3 regions of the Photobacterium swingsii genome follow, and region 1 is predicted to be linked to each of the others. Evidence: predicted binding sites of a transcription regulator. Region 1 holds the regulator's gene; each other region holds the start of a gene.

Region 1 (5,746 bases):
GGTCCGCAATATTGAATCGGTACGCCACTCTTTGCGTTGCCGCGTTGAAATTGGCGAGCACAGTAGCTCGCATGATTACTTGATCAGTAATACCTCGTTTGAAAATTTTCGCGCCACGGTAGGAAAGGTTGCGGTCGACGGTGAGCGTAACATTGCGATTGTTTCACCTGCGATGGCACAGGCATTACAGCTACAACAAGGCGACATGGTTCGCCTGATTGGACAATAAGATAAGGGGAATATCATGGCACAATCATGCGCAGTGAATTGGATAGCAGGGAAGTGGGTCGCGGGTCTTGGTGCGTCTTTTCAGTCGTTAAACCCCTTCAATTCTGAAGTGATTTGGCAGGGACAAGCGGCAACCGCAGACCAAGTTGAACTGGCGGTGCAAAGTGCTCGTGAAGCCTTATTAAGTTGGCGTCATACCTCGCTCGACGCGCGTCAGGCTATTGTTGAAAAATATGCTGAACTGCTCAAAGAACACAGTGAAGATATTGCCACGACCATAGCGGAAGAAACAGGGAAACCCTTGTGGGAAACCCGCACCGAAGCGGGTGCTATGGTGGGTAAGATTGCGCTGTCGTTACGTGCTTACCATGAGCGTACTGGCCATAAAGAAAAAGAAGTGGCAGGGGCGACAACAGCCGTGCTGCGTCATCGTCCATTGGGCGTGATGGCGGTCTTTGGCCCGTATAATTTCCCAGGGCATTTACCCAATGGCCATATCGTTCCTGCATTATTAGCGGGCAATACTGTGGTATTTAAGCCATCTGAATTAACGCCTAAAACGGCGGAAGTGGCCATGAAGCTATGGCAACAAGCTGGCTTACCCGCAGGTGTGATTAACCTAGTGCAAGGCTCTCGCCCAACCGGTGAAGCGCTGGCGAGTTCAACAGGGATTGATGGCTTGCTGTTCACGGGGAGTGCGAATACGGGACACATTCTTCATCGCCAATTTGCAGGGCAACCCGGCAAAATGTTGGCATTGGAGATGGGCGGCAATAACCCTATGGTGATTTCAAATGCCCACGGTGATGTGGAAGCCACGGTATACACCATAATTCAATCAGCGTTCATTAGCGCTGGCCAGCGTTGTACCTGTGCCCGCCGTTTGTATTTACCCAAAGGTGAAGTGGGTGATGCCATTGTTGCGCGCTTAGTTGAAGCAACGGCGCAGCTACGCATTGATGGGCCATTTGCTGATCCTCAGCCTTTTATGGGGCCACAAATATCAATACAAGCTGCTGATGGCATTATTGCCGCGCAAGCGAATTTGGTGCGCCTTGGGGGAGAGGTTCTGCTTGAAGCGAAACGTGGTCAAGGGGCGATTGTCTCACCGGCCATCATTGAAGTGAGTGCCATTGCTGACTTGCCTGATGAAGAATACTTTGGTCCATTATTGCAAGTCGTACGTTACGAGGATTTAGCCCAAGCCGTTACCTTGGCAAATAATACCCGCTACGGCTTATCGGCTGGTTTGATCTCCACCGATGATAGTGAGTGGCAATATTTTATTGACCATATCCGTGCAGGCATAGTGAACCGTAACCGTCAGCTGACTGGTGCGAGTGGGGATGCTCCATTTGGTGGTCCTGGCGCATCAGGTAACTTACGTCCGAGTGCTTACTATGCCGCTGACTACTGTGCGTACCCTATGGCATCGATGGAGGGTGAACAAGCTGAGCTACCTGCACAGCTATCGCCAGGTATTACTTTGTAAGCAAGTTGAGCAGACATCATCAAACTAAAAAAGAAGTGCCATACTGATTAGGTCGAATCAGGGCACTTCTACATCCATCACCAGCGGGGAGCATCTCAACATGGAAAGAGTAGAGCAACTGTTTAACAACTTATGGCAAGACTATATTCAACGCCTGTGCCCATCAGCGGATCAAGTACATACATTACTGACCGAAGATGAGCCGCTACTGAATGACCATATTGCGTTGCGCACATTTAACTTACCGAAAGTCGGACTGGATGTGCTAGCCGCACCCTTTATTGCGATTGGTTACAAACCTTGTGGCACTTACCATTTTGAGTCTAAAAAACTCTACGCTGAGCATTTTGAACACCCAAACCCTGCGGCGCCAAAAGTGTTTATTAGTGAGCTATTGGTGGGTCAGTGTTCCTCATTATTGCAGCAATCGGTACGTAGTTTGATTGATCAAGTGCCAGAGCAAGCGGTGAAAGATCCTGCCTTCTTGTATGGCGGCCGTTTGTGGGACATTGATTTTGAAACGTATGAGATGTTAGCCGCAGAGAGTGAATATGCAGGGTGGTTAGCGGCGCATGGCTTTGGCGCGAATCACTTTACGGTTAGCATTAACCAACTAGAACAATTTACTGAAGTGGCCGAGGTGAATCACTTATTGGCACATAATGGCTTTGCCATCAATGTATCGGGTGGAGAAGTGAAAGGCAGTCCTGAAGAGATGTTAGAGCAGTCTTCTACCATGGCAGATAAAGTCCCTGTCGCTTTTTTAGATGGGGTAAAAACGATCCCTGGTGGTTTTTATGAATTTGCCAAGCGCTACCCGCAAGCCGATGGTGAGCTTTATACCGGATTTGTCGCTGCGTCGGCGGATAAGATCTTTGAAAGTACCGACAGCTAGAGTGCAATGTTCCGGCCAATCCCAGCGTTTCACGCAGAGGTCATGTTGATAGCATGGCCTTTGTTCTATCTGTGGCTTAATACAGGCTTTCTAAAGGCGGTGACCACTGCGAGCCTTCTTGGCGCTGCGGCGTATTCGCTAATGAGATATGTTGTTCGAGAAAGTGACGTTGGCCACTGAACCCTGTCATCTCAACAGTTGTGGGTAGTGGGGCAATCACGCTCGGTGGTGGGGTGTTAGTGTTGTACGGAGAAAAACGTTCGATATCCATATCACGAACTCCATGATGCCGATTTTGTCGGGGAAGAGGTGACGTCGTCCATCGACGTCTGTTATGCACAATGTAGCAAAGGTGGCGTAGTTAGCAAGTGAAGAATCAGTGACAAGGTTAGCAAATTTGGATTTAGATATACGCCATAGGTATGGTGTTTTTCCGATATAAAAAAAGCCGCAAAAGCGGCTTTTTTCTAGTGATAATCGATAAATCAACAGATTAACGAGTACCGTATACCACGATAGTTTTACCGTGTGCAGAAATCAGGTTCTGTTCTTCAAGCATCTTCAAGATACGACCAACGGTTTCACGTGAACAACCTACGATTTGACCGATTTCTTGACGGGTGATCTTGATTTGCATACCGTCTGGGTGCGTCATTGCATCAGGTTGTTTCGCTAGGTTAAGTAGCGTCTGTGCAATACGACCCGTTACGTCTAAGAACGCAAGGTCGCCCACTTTTTGGCTTGTTACTTGAAGGCGAGTTGCCATCTGTGCAGACAAGCGCATCAAGATGTCTGGATTAACTTGGATTAGCTGACGGAATTTCTTAAATGAAATCTCAGCAACTTCACAAGGTGTCTTCGCACGAACCCAAGCTGTACGTTCTTGACCTTCTTCGAAAAGGCCAAGTTCACCGATGAAGTCACCTTGGTTTAGGTAAGAAAGAATCATCTCTTTGCCTTCTTCATCCTTGATAAGAACAGCAACAGAACCTTTTACAATATAGTAGAGAGTTTCCGCTTTCTCACCCGCATGAATCAAAGTGCTTTTTGATGGGTACTTGTGAATGTGGCAATGTGAAAGAAACCACTCTAGTGTTGGATCTGTTTGAGGTTTACCTGGAACCATATTACTAACTTCCTCTGCGTTTGTTGCCCAACAACGACATCCCTATAATTTCAGTCTGGGCTTAACAATAGAATTGCTCGCTGGTTAGGATATTAAGTCAGCCGCTGGGCTGCAAGCTCACTTGAATAATTAATTGAGAGTTTAACTTTTTTCGGTGGGCATTTCTTGATATTGATCTATCTGAAATCGTCATTTTGTACTCATAAGTGTGCACATGATCACACGGTTGTTAGATTATGCAGAATTGACGCCAAAACACTAAGGAGAAAGCAATGCAATCACGTGTGAAATGGGTAGAAGGAATGACTTTTCTTGCCCAGTCAAATTCGGGTCATAGTGTGGTGATGGACGGCAATGGTGGCGAAAAAGCACCCAGTCCAATGGAGTTGGTTTTGATGGCGGCTGGTGGTTGTAGTTCGGTCGATGTTGTTGATGGTTTACAATCTGCAGATCAACGTATCACGGGCTGCGAAGCACAAATTTCCTCGGTGCGCCGCGAGACAGCCCCACGTATTTTTACCTCGGCAAATTTGCATTTTGTGGTGACGGGACATGATCTTGATGAAGCCTTGGTGGCAACAACCGTCGCTAATTCGCTCGAGAAATATTGTTCGGTTTGTTTGATGCTGGGTGAAGGGGTTGAATTGACGCATTCATACGAAGTGATCGCCGCATAAATCTATTGCTAGGTAAACTGTAGCAGCATGATAAAAACGGAGACTTGAGGTCTCCGTTTTGCTGTTATTTGTTTCACACGGCAATTAAACCGCGACTAGCCGATTTTCCCTGTTTCAATCAGCTGCTGGATCAGAGGACGCATTATTAGCTCCATCGCAAAGCTCATTTTGCCGCCCGGTACCACCAAGGTATTGTGGCGTGACATGAATGAGCCTTGGATCATCGACAATAAGTACGGGAAGTCGACATTCTTGATCCCACGAAAACGGATCACCACAAAGCTTTCATCTAAACTCGGGATCCCTTTGGCGCTAAGTGGGTTCGAGGTATCCACGGTGGGAACACGCTGGAAGTTAATATGAGTCCGTGAAAACTGCGGCGTGATGTAATTGAGGTAATCATCCATCGAGCGCACAATAGATTCCATTACAGCTTCACGAGAATGACCGCGGTCACGGGTGTCACGAACAATTTTTTGAATCCACTCTAAGTTGACGATTGGTACCATGCCAATCAAGAGATCAACATGCTGCGCAACATTGGTTTCACCGTCGACGACCCCGCCATGTAAGCCTTCATAAAATAAGAGATCGGTATTTTCAGGTAGCTCTTGCCATGGGGTGAAAGAGCCTGGCATTTGGTTATAAGGCACGGCTTCATCAAAGGTGTGCAGGTAGCGGCGGAATTTGCCGGTACTGTCTTCACCGTACTGATGGAAAAACTGTTCGAGTTGCGGGAAATCGTTCGCTTGGGGGCCAAAATAGCTGATATGGCGGCCCTGTTCTTTGGCTTTACGTATTTCGACGTCCATTTCGGGGCGTGTAAAGCGGTGGAAGCTATCGCCTTCCAGCCAAGCCGCATTGATGCTCATCATATTGAACATTTTGCGGAAGGCTTCTGAAGTGGTCGAGGTGCCCGCACCGGATGAACCTGTTACTGCAATGATGGGGTGTTTTGCAGACATGACAAACCCTGTCGTTAAGATTAACGATGAGTTATTAACAGGATGTTGCGATTAGATCAAGTGTAAGCGATGTCGAGTATTAGAAATTGAGATCTCGACGAAGCTTAATATCGACTGATTCATGTAATTCAGAAAACATCACTACGGCTTCGCCTTGGGCAAGCTGTTGGCGAACATGTTGAACTTTTTGTTCTAAGGTTTTTTCGTGCTCACCGTAATCGGTGCCTTCACGTAGAACAAAGTGTTCGATCAGGTTATCGAGGGTATCTGGGGCGATGTCTTGCCAAGGAATAATCATAACAACCACTTACTGCTTTAGGAGGAGGTAACCACTGATAACATTATTATCAGTGGTTAAGGCGG
Region 2 (5,746 bases), 1.0 Mb from region 1:
TCCAATTATCATTACTAAGTCAAACAGCTCACACAGCGTGAACTGCTCACTGAGCGGACTTGCTCCTTGAAGAATCGAGGCAATCTCATTATTGCACTCAATCGACATCCTTTTTCACCGCGCAAGGTGGAGGGTACACCTTGCTTTTGCCATTCACAGCAGAAACGTGACATCTCCCATCACGTTAGGGAATGCTGTTAAAGCACTCATCGCATTTGGATGATAACCCCATCATACCAAGGTAAGATTCATGCCACCATCAAAGTCGTGTTTCCAGGTGTAGACAATATGTTTACCTACAAAATTCAAACTAAGCTCATTACTTTCAATAACTTGAAATAAACACTCTTCGATTTATCCAGTGAAAAATCGCTCAACAATCCATTGATACGAAATCCCACCTAAGTAAACACCGACAATCCCCATCACCCCAGATAACACAGGTGGTGCAGGAATGGGCAGCTTGATCGCCGAAAACAACATACCGACAATGAAACCAGCAAAGATAGATAATAATACTTCACCCATAACAGCTCTCTTTGTGCTGTGAAATTCAACTATGAGTGTAGACCTTATCTCGCTCTATCCGACCTTGTTCATGCAACTAATGTTAGCAAAGTGAATGGCCATAAAAGGGAGCGCAATCGATTTTATGGCTTTAATTTTAAGCTCGACCTAGGTTTTTACCTATTTTGTTGAAAGAATAAAAACCATCAGATTATTCATGCATAAGTGCATTGGAGGTCGCTGTGAACAAACAACGAAAGCATAAAACTTCACTTCGTTATGATTCAGCATCTAGGGTAATTAGCAGATACAAAAACGCCACAGCAAAGCCGTGGCGTTTTTCAATTCGACGAGGTGTCGTATTACATTGCGTTGATAGTCACGAATAGACCAGCAATTGTTGCAGACATTAGGTTAGATAATGTACCTGCAGCAACGGCTTTCATACCGAAACGTGCGATGTCATGACGACGGCTTGGTGCTAGACCACCAAGGCCACCTAGTAGGATTGCTACAGAAGAAAGGTTAGCAAAACCACAAAGTGCGAATGAGATGATTGCTTTGGTCTTCTCAGAAAGAACAACTTCAGCCGCTTCACCTAGGTAAGGGGCAAAGTTTAGGTAAGCAACGAATTCGTTCACTACCAGTTTCTGACCGATGAAAGAACCTGCGATGGTTGCTTCTTCCCATGGCACACCGATTAGGAATGCAAGTGGAGAGAAGATGTAACCAAGGATTAGCTCTAGTGTTAGTTCAGGCATACCGAACCAACCACCGATACCACCTAGCATACCGTTGATTAGTGCAATCAAACCGATGAATGCTAGTAGCATTGCACCTACGTTAAGTGCTAGTTGCATACCAGAAGATGCGCCTGCCGCTGCTGCGTCAATCACGTTAGCTGGTTTGTCATCGCCATGTGCTTCGTCGCCAGCTAATTGCTCAATTGGCTCTTCAGTTTCAGGCTTGATGATTTTAGCAAACAGTAGACCACCTGGTGCAGCCATGAAAGATGCTGCGATTAGGTATTCTAGAGGTACACCCATTGATGCGTAACCTGCTAGTACACCACCCGCTACAGATGCTAGACCACCACACATTACTGCAAACAGCTCAGATTGAGTCATTTTAGGTACGAACGGACGAATCACCAATGGTGCTTCCGTTTGACCTACGAAGATGTTCGCTGTTGCAGACATAGATTCCGCACGAGATGTACCCAGTGCTTTCTGTAGACCACCGCCTAGTGCGTTGATAACAACCTGCATCACACCTAGGTAGTAAAGTACGCTGATCAATGCAGAGAAGAATACGATAACTGGTAGTACACGCAATGCGAATACGAAACCGCCGCCACCGAACACTTCAAACATTTTATCTGACGTTAAACCACCGAATAGGAAGTTAATACCGTCATTACCGTAGCCAATTACATTTGCTACAGCTTGTGACATGCCGTAAAGCACATCACGACCAACTGGTACATACAGAACGAATGCACCTAAACAGAATTGGATGGCAAAAGCGCCACCAACAGTACGTAGATTAATAGCTTTGCGGTTGTCCGATAACAGCACTGCGATTGCTAGCAATACCGCCATCCCAACCAGGCTCATAAACAGGCTCATGGTTTATGGCATCCTTTAGTTAAATTTGGCGTCTCGACAATTAGGCTCATAAATGAGTTGGGCGCATTATACTGATGCTAGGGCTGATAAAGTAATGCCAAGTTCACACTTTCCAAGGAAAGGATGTGAAAGTTTAACGCTAAGCGTGACAAGGATCACATCAAAGCAAGCGATTAACGCAATCGGTTAACGCAAACGTTTGTCTTTTGAGATCGATCTCACAAAGGAATGGCGAAAAGTTCAGCAGTAGTTAAGCTCGTAACCCTTGCTATTTCGCGTTCAGATTCCGTTCTGAGAGTCGCAAGGCTTTGCAATACATTGCGTAAGCGATCAGGACGATTAGGCTGTCCTTGAAAACCGGCAACGGGCATATCGGGTGAATCAGTTTCTAGCATTAAGGCTGCCAATGGCAACTTAGTCATTGTAGTGCGAGTTTTATGCGCACGACTATAAGTAATCGTCCCACCAACCCCAATTTTGATACCTAGATCAACTAGCTGGGTTGCTTGCTGATAGCTGCCACTAAAAGCATGATACACACCACCCCGTTTGGGTGGATTTTGTCTCAATAGTTTCAGCAGTTCAGGGAAGGCATTGCGGCAATGCAGTATCACGGGGAGCTGATAACGGTTGGCGAGCTCTAACTGCTCTGCTAACCAAGCTTGTTGTTGCTGACGCTGCGCTTGAGGCTCGCTGCCTTTATCGGCAACGGCAAAATCTAACCCGCACTCTCCAATCGCCACGCACTGACAGTTTGCTTGCTGTTGAGCTAACAGATGATCTAGCTGTGCCACTGCGTCTTCACTGTGTTCAGCACTAAAGAAAGGATGTAAACCAAGGGCAAAGTAAATAGTAGGAAACTGCGCAGCAAGCTCCATGACTAATGGCCAGTTTCGCTGCCCTATGGCAGGCACGACGAGTTTCTCAACACCGTGCTGCTGCGCCATAGCAAGGTAATGGGCAGGATCTTGTGCAAAGGGCGCAAAGTCAAAATGGCAATGGCTATCAATCAGCATGCTGGTTTCCTTTAACGCTCGGTGATGATTGTTTACAACCATCACCGATACCATCACGCTTACCACACTGACTATAACTAGGATGGCGAGGATCATGGAGATCATACCGCACAGGCGCGCAGCTACGGCGGTTCTCCGCTGTTAGCCCCATGTGCTGACACCATGCGCCGTAGCCTGCGATAACACGCCCTATCCCCTGCTTAATTTGCTGTAACATACTCTTTCCTAATCACTTGACCCAACTACGGCTAATCAGGCGTTTTAGCGACCATCACCACCATGCTTCGCCCTTTCACCAAGATACTATTGTGAGGATAACGTGGTGCATCATCAATAGCATAAATATCATGCGGGCTTTCTGCTGACGTATCTATCACCAAATGCCAATCACTTTGATCACAATCGGGAATGGTAAATTCCAGTGGATCCCAGTACGCATTGCACACCACATAGAGCTCATCGTTAGTTAGAGGATGAATAACCGTTAAGGCCAAGGAGTGAGAGCGCTCGCCCCAGTCAGGTTGATTCGGCTCAACACCGTGCCAGCATATTTCAACCGAATCGAGTACCGAGTTCAGTGAACGGTGCATATTCCATTCAAGCGTTGGTTCAGCGCTACGTAGCTTACTCAATAAGGCCACAAAGCGATGTAAATCTGGATACTTGTCCACCAGCGTCCAATCAAACCAACTGAGTTCGTTATTTTGGCAATACGCATTATTGTTGCCTTGCTGGGTACGTCGTACTTCATCGCCCATATTGATCATGGGTGTCCCTAACGACAAAAACAGGGTAGCCATCATATTTTTACATTGGCGGTGACGCAGACTTTCTATTTCGACAATGTCAGTTGGCCCTTCAACGCCATAATTGCAGGAAATATTATGGTTATCACCATCACGGTTCTCCTCCCCATTGGCCCAATTATGTTTTTCGTTGTAGCTCACTAAATCATTAAGGGTAAAGCCGTCATGAGCACATATAAAGTTCACCGAGCGGTGAGGAGAATGATGCTGGCGACCATAAATATCGGGCGAGCCTAAAATACGTGATGCAAAGCGGCTAATACAATTGGCATCGCCTCGCCAAAAAGTACGAACATCATCACGGTACTTACCGTTCCACTCATTCCAACGATCACCAATGAAAGAACCGACTTGATACAAACCTGCCGCATCCCAGGCTTCGGCGATAATTTTAGTACTGCTTAAAATAGGATCGGAATCGATAGACCAAAGTAACGGTGGTTGACGCATCGGGATACCATCACCGTCTCGGGCTAATACCGACGCCAAATCAAAGCGAAAACCATCCACTTTCATTTCGGTGACCCAAAAGTGGAGTGCATCGATGATCATTCGGCGCAAAACACTGTGGTTCGCATTACAGGTGTTTCCACAGCCACTGTAATTGGCGTATTTGCCCGTTTCTTTATCGGTCAGATAATAAGTGCGATTCTGTAGCCCTTTGAAACAAAAGGTAGGGCCATTCTCATCGCCTTCCGCGGTGTGGTTGAACACCACATCCAAAATCACTTCAATCCCCGCTTTATGCAGCTCACGGACCAACAGCTTAAATTCATTGATAGCGGCTAACGGATCTTGCTCAATACTGTAACCCGCATGCACGGCGAAAAAGTTAATCGGGCTATAACCCCAATAATTATCTCGGCCTTCGGGGGCATCCGAAGTATCAAACTGCTGCACAGGCATCAATTCAACCGCAGTGACCCCTAACGATTTGAGGTAGGGGATTTTTTCGATAATGCCGGCATAGGTACCACGCTTAGCCTGCTCGACACCGGAATTTGGATGCTGCGTAAAACCGGCCACATGCATTTCATAGATCACGGTATCGGTTAACGAGTGACGAGGCGATTGACTGTCTTGCCAATCAAACGTCTGATGATCAACGACCACGCTTTTCATGCAAGCATCCATGTTGGAGCCCGCATCGATTGCTCGTTGCCTTTGGTAGTTATCACTAAAACAGATGGCGTGGCTGTAGGGATCAAGCAGCACTTTGTTTTTATCAAACCTCAGCCCTTTATCAGGCTGCCATGGACCATCTACTTGAAAGGCATACACTTGGCCATGATTGATATTGGCAATAAACACAAACCAATAATGGCCGCGCTTATGAATAGAAGGATCGAGGTCGAAAGAAAGGAATGGTTCACTGTCGTTACGGTGATGAAAGAGGTGCAATACAACTTGGGTGGCATGCTTGGAGTATAAGCTAAAATTCACCCCGGTTTTCTTAACCGACGCCCCTAACGGATAGGCTTTACCCGGCCATGAGTAAATATCTTGCTCTTCTGCTAACGCTTGTTGCTTCTTAATTTTTACTACACTCGCCACGTCCATGATAGCCTCCAGCCAAAACAAACAAGTTGCATAATGAAGTAACTATATACCGCCCTTTATCAGATACAAAAAAAGCCGTCACATCAGTGACGGCTTTAGCAAATAATCCATTGTCGCGGTGATTAGTGTTCGCGAGTTGCACGGAAGTCAACGTCAGGGAAACGCTCACGCGCTAGGTTAAGGTTAACCATAGTCGGTGCGATATAACTCAGGTTATCGCCACCATCAA
Region 3 (5,746 bases), 1.6 Mb from region 1:
AGACGACAGGATAAGTAAGAGCTACTTACTGATTTATTACTGTGCATATTGGTTTATCAGAAAACGTTCCTTTGCTTTTGTAAAATGATTGTCAGAGTTTAGGTGCTAAGCTCGTTAAACAAGGTACGAACCGCTAGAGTATAGGTATTCAGCAGGGAAGCTCAGTGCTCCTGTTTTGTTTTGAGCGTCATAAATAGGTAAATAACCAATGAAAAAGTTGTTAGTGGGTTTAGCATTGATTGCAGCCGTTCCTTTCTCGGCACACGCATCAAAAGGTATCGGTGTGTTTTTGGGTAGCCCGATGTCTGGCATTCAATATAAACATGACGATTTACGTCTTTCATTGGGTGTTGAAAAGTTTGGTGTCGCATTTGATAAAACATTTAACCTAGGTTCATTAACGGATAACCGCAAACTTGATAGCTTATACACTTTCGTTGGTGCTCAGTACGTTGATCACCACAATAAGAAAGTAGGTGTGCGTTCTGGCGTAGGGTTTGAACTGCCGATCAATAGTTTCGAGCTTTATGGTGAGTTAGGTCCATCTTTGTATGTGGTTGAAGAAGTAGATTTGGATCTTGAAGCTGCATTGGGCTTTCGTATTCGTTTCTGATTTGATGAGTTAGCATTGAATTGAAAGCAAAACGCCACCTTCATTGAAGGTGGCGTTTTTGTATATTCTAAAAAATAAATATCGTTATTTCTTACGACTTTCCCAATGGGTAATGAAGGCAACGGAAGCAATAATGATCGCAGCGCCTAGCCATAATCGCCCTGGTGGTGCCCAACCAAATACAATCCAGCCAGCAAGAACATTTAGCGGCAATTTTGCGTGATCAAAAGGTTGCACAAACGACGCGTCAGCAACGGCATAGGCTTTCGCGATGGCCCATTGCGCTAATCCGGTTAACAGACCAGCCCCGACTAAGAGTCCCCAGGTTTCTAGCGAGCTTGGCATTGTAAAGTCAGGCACGGCTAGCAAAATATTGAAAGGTGTTATCAGCAGCAGTAGGTAGACAACCATAGTGGTTGGAGAATCGTGCGCTGACATTTTTTTTACCATAAGCGAATAACTTGCCCAGAAGAACGCAGCCCCAACTGGCAGTAGTGTGGCCCAGCTAAAATCATCACTCCAAGGCTCAAGAATGATCATTGCGCCGACAAAGCCAGCGACCGTCGCGAACCAGCGGGCGGCGCCTACGCGTTCACGTAAGAAAAGGCCTGAGCCTATGGTGGCGAATAATGGTGAGGTCATTAGCAGAGCGATACCCTGCCAAATAGGAACAGGATAAGCTAACGCCCATAGCCATAGTTGAATACCGATAACGGAAAGAAATACCCGAAAACAGTGTAAACCGAAATGTTGGGTGCGCAGTGCTTGGCGTAGCCCTAATGATTTAAGCCAAGGTAACATTGCAATTAAGGCAATAAAGTATTGAATAAATGCAACGGTAGTCGAAGGCAGGTGAAGTTTCACGCTCAGTACTTGAGCTAGGCTATTTACAATGGCAAACGCTAAGCCTGCGGTGAGCATCCAGCTCGCACCTTGGATTGGATTATGATGTTGAGACATGAGTAAGGGCACTGTCTGATGAATAGTGTGAATAATTTGCAGAATCATACGCCTGTGAACTTATATCACCAAGCACAAATGAAAAAAGCGATGCCAATAAGGGACATCGCTTTTCTGCTGTAACTAAAACTGTCTTTAACAGATACCGTATAACTTACAGTGCGCTATAAGTTAATGGAATATCTGGGTTGAGTGCTTCTAGTGTATTTTGTGTATCAGCAAGGTGGCTAATACTACTACTTTGTTCAACAAGTGCGGCTTCAGCAATGCGGTTTAATTCGTAGCCCGCCATATTCATGTTGATTAGTGCAACTTGCAACGGTGGAAGACTTGGGTTGAATGCCGCATTCTCAGCGTACATGCCAACAAAAATACGACCGTCATCAGCTTTTAAAGCAACGCCACTGAAGTTCTTGGTATAAGGCGCATGAGCACGGTTAGCAGCTTGACACGCGGCTTGAACAAGCTCGCTTTCTTCTTCAACGCCTAGACCGTGATTTTTTTCAGCTAAGAGTCTATCAGTGATACCTAGATCGCTTGGGCCGAATGACTCTGGTAAGTATTGTTGCAGTGTCTTTTCTTCTCGCTCTGGCAGCTGAACTTTAATTGTGTCAGCAGTGCTAAGTTCATTCATGAATTGGCGACAATGACCGCAAGGGCTGTAATTGATGGTGATATCTTTAACACCCGTTTCGCCTTTAACCCAAGCGTGACTAATTGCTGATTGTTCTGCGTGAACGGTTTGTGAAAGTGCTGCACCGGCAAATTCCATGTTGCCGCCGAAGTATAGGCGACCAGAGTTGCCTCGAACGACAGCACCTACACAAAAATGAGAAAGGGGAGAGACAGAATACGTGGCTGCAAGAGGAAGCAGCGCAACGCGCAATTCGCTGTCAGTCATGTGAGTTTGGCTGAGTAAGTTGTCGAATTGCTCTGCACTGATGGTTGCATCGAAATTGCCATCTTCCAGCATAGGCTTGATTGCGGTTGCAAGATCAGCCGGTAAAGAACCTAAAGCATCCATTACTTTAGTGTGCATGTGGATTTCTCCGTCTTGTGTATGGAGAAATATTGTAGACAGCTCGATAGAATAATAGTGTGATCCATGTCACGTTGTAATTTATCTTGTTTCACCCATTACATAACTGAGAGTGAGGTCACACAACGAGCGTAAATTGATATCCTTATTTTTCAATAGATTAGTTTTGTATTCGATTACTTGCACATAACCATACCAATCCCATTAATGATGAAATTACTCTAGCTAATTAACCTTCTAGGTATTAATAGCCGAATATGGCTGCAATTAAAGGAAACAGTACAGGGGCGAGTATTGAGGTCATAACACCACAGATCACTAAAGCCAGTGAGCTAAAAGCCCCTTCTTGATAGTTTTCTTCAGCGGCTTTCGCTGTACCAAGCGCATGTGAAACTGTCCCCATTGTTAGCCCTTTTGCTATTGGTGCTTGAATGCCTGCCAGCTTAAAGAGAGGGTAGCCCAGCACGGCACCAAATAGCCCAGCAATAATCACCATGATAGCTGCAATGGCAGGCACGCCACCAATTTGCTCGGCAACGGCCATAGCTATAGGTGTTGTTACTGATTTAGGTAAAATACTTGCCACTAACTCCACATTTGCACCTAGTGCGAATGCGATGCCTGCACCTGTGACCATAGAAAGAACACTACCAATAAAGCAAACAGTAAAAATTGTTTTCCACTTAGCGCGGATTTGTGAAAGTTGTTCGTACAGTGGGAATGCAAGAGCAACAACGGCAGGCTCTAGTAAGGCGTTTAGCCATTTGTTTTGCTCAAAGTAAGTCTCATAAGGCACATTTAACCACATGAGCAAAGGAATAATAATGATAAGACAGATAAGTAATGGGTTGACGATAGGATGTTGAAGTCGTTTGGAAATAAGACGAGCGATGTAAAAAACGACTAAGGTTGTGATTAACCAGATCATTATTTTTCCTTATGGTGCGCTGCAATACCAATCACAAGAAAGACAACTAAGCTGCTGCCGATAGTACTGAGTAAAATAGGGAGGCTATTAGCACTCAAGAGTGCGAAATGGTCCATTAAGCCAACGCCGACAGGAACGAACAATAATGCCATGTAACGAATTAATAAGTGGCAGCCTGATTGCACCCAATGAGAACGTATAAGACCCGCTGAAAGTAAACCAAAGAGAATAAGCATCCCTAGGATGCTACCGGGTATCGCGAGTCCAAGTAATGCCTGAATTCCTTTACCTAAGAAAAGGCAAACGAGAATGATGCTGAAGGAGCGTAGATAACTCATGCTTTTATGTGATGCCAATGGCGGTGCTTTTGTTTGGTGGATTCATCATACAAAATAAGTGTGACCTATGCCACACTTATTTCGCGTATATTGAGAGAGGCAAGTTTAAGCATTCTGACTTAAATACAGGCTGGTTGCGGATTGCATGTTTGCAATGTAAAAGCGCTATAACAAGATATTGTCGGCAAGAAAGAACAAAGCAACGCCAGCAGCAGCCAGTAAGAGTACGGAAATACGATGGAGTATGCTGTGTTTTACAATATGTTCTGCTGCTGACTCTGACGGCTCGTTTTTGTCTGTTTTATCGTTTGTAAACTGGGTGAATTTAGACTCTTTGAATGTATGTACCAGTCGGCATGTTTTATTGGGGAGCGGCACACGAAAGCCATGAGTGGCCACGATTTCAATCGCAATCGCAGGTTGACCTTGATAGATAAGTTTATGGTTTAGCGAAACAAGTAGTGCGTTAAGATCAAAGTGGGTATGGTTATTTTCTTCATAAGCTTCGATCTGTATGAAGGTTTTATCATATAACGCCTGTGGGTTAATGACTTCACCAGCACAATAGCAAAGTGCTTCAAGTAGGCGTGACTCATGCACTGTTAATATGGTCTCAGAGCCATCTTGCCAAACTAACATTCGCAAATCGGGTTCAAAATCAACGCTGGGAAAACGATAACAGCGTGTTAGGGCTTTTGTCGTCATAGCTACCACTTAATGCTATAAGCCATGGAGAATATGTAGTGAGGACAAATCACTATGCGTTTGCATGACATTTACATGGCTGTTTATGGTGAACAAGTACCAGATTTAGGTATCTTGGTTAGCTTAAGTGTGACTGGCTGAGAGCGTTCCTTCAACTTTTGCTGAGTGGAAACTGTCTTAATAAAAACACCCTGAAAACTAGGGTTATCAGGGTGTTTAAGAAAGCCTTTCTTTTAAAGAGGTTAAGGCCTTATGCTATCATTTCTGAGTGCCGCGAAGTTAGGCTAGCTGGATAACGTAATCGTACACTTTTTTAAGAATAGCCATCTTCTTCTCGTCACCTTGATGTTCCATCGCTACGTTGTCTAAATTCTCAATGTAAGCAGGTAGGTTACTCTCAAAGTAATCTTGGCAATGGTGTTTCCAGCGGATTTGCTCTTGCTGCGTCAATGTCAGCGGGAAGTTACGAGCACGGTAACGGAATAGCAAAGGCTTAATGCGCGCATCAGCCACTTGTGGCTCAAAATCGACAAGTTCGAGTGGATCCATTTCACGAATAATATCCATTGCTGTGCGATCGGCATGCGAGAAGAAACCATCGTATAGTTTGGCATCGACGTTATCATGCGCTTCAAACTCACGATCGACACTGAAGATCTCAACGAGTTTTTCACGTACTTCAGGGTGTGCTTTGAGCATCTGAAGGTGTTTAAGGCAAAGTTCTCGATCAATACCTAGGCGTTCCGCATCGTCTGCTTTGAGTGTTTTTGCCGGCGCAAGAACAGGGCACTTGTTGATATGGACAAGTTTAACTGGCACAGGTAGCTCATCTGGACCAAGTTCACTGCGTTTGGTGTAAAGACGTTCGCGTAGGGTATCAGCATCGAGCTCAATCAGCGGCGTTGGGTCTTTGGCTAGGTTAACCGTAATCACCGCGTTTTTATTATCAGGGTGCCATTCCATTGGAACAATCCAGCTGGTATTACCGCACTCAGAACCAAACATGCCAGAAACATGAACCAATGGCGTTAAGTTAATAATGTCGATAAGTTCTTGAAGCTTACGCTTGTTACGTAGATCAAACAGGTAGTTAAACAGTTTGGGTTGGTTCTTCTTAAGGATCTTTGCCAACTCAATTGTGGCATACACATCTGCCATCGCAT

The links. Region 1 encodes CRP, which controls carbon source genes, mostly activating them, when cyclic AMP is high. Its sites were predicted from a motif close to TGTGANNNNNNTCACA; they were not measured.
Region 2: the regulator CRP is predicted to act here: its motif matches at 2,280-2,295, upstream of OCU77_RS13985 (NupC/NupG family nucleoside CNT transporter).
Region 3: the regulator CRP is predicted to act here: its motif matches at 2,720-2,735, upstream of cdd (cytidine deaminase).

Annotation. Positions count from the first base shown of each region.
Region 1 covers NZ_AP024852.1:264,497-270,242, forward strand. Annotated here, with positions in the region: gene astA (arginine N-succinyltransferase) at 1-229, shown strand, start outside; gene astD (succinylglutamate-semialdehyde dehydrogenase) at 245-1,720, shown strand; gene OCU77_RS01225 (DUF1338 domain-containing protein) at 1,821-2,615, shown strand; gene OCU77_RS01230 (hypothetical protein) at 2,692-2,886, opposite strand; gene crp (cAMP-activated global transcriptional regulator CRP) at 3,109-3,741, opposite strand; gene OCU77_RS01240 (OsmC family protein) at 4,014-4,418, shown strand; gene OCU77_RS01245 (phosphoribulokinase) at 4,514-5,383, opposite strand; gene OCU77_RS01250 (YheU family protein) at 5,463-5,681, opposite strand.
Region 2 covers NZ_AP024852.1:3,083,268-3,089,013, forward strand. Annotated here, with positions in the region: gene OCU77_RS13980 (XapX domain-containing protein) at 355-528, opposite strand; gene OCU77_RS13985 (NupC/NupG family nucleoside CNT transporter) at 870-2,135, opposite strand; gene OCU77_RS13990 (TatD family hydrolase) at 2,354-3,151, opposite strand; gene OCU77_RS13995 (hypothetical protein) at 3,141-3,368, opposite strand; gene glgX (glycogen debranching protein GlgX) at 3,400-5,517, opposite strand; gene prfC (peptide chain release factor 3) at 5,640-5,746, opposite strand, start outside.
Region 3 covers NZ_AP024852.1:1,859,711-1,865,456, forward strand. Annotated here, with positions in the region: gene OCU77_RS08825 (hypothetical protein) at 209-613, shown strand; gene OCU77_RS08830 (DMT family transporter) at 698-1,573, opposite strand; gene cdd (cytidine deaminase) at 1,728-2,612, opposite strand; gene OCU77_RS08840 (CidB/LrgB family autolysis modulator) at 2,857-3,537, opposite strand; gene OCU77_RS08845 (CidA/LrgA family protein) at 3,540-3,878, opposite strand; gene OCU77_RS08850 (hypothetical protein) at 4,044-4,583, opposite strand; gene sbcB (exodeoxyribonuclease I) at 4,863-5,746, opposite strand, start outside.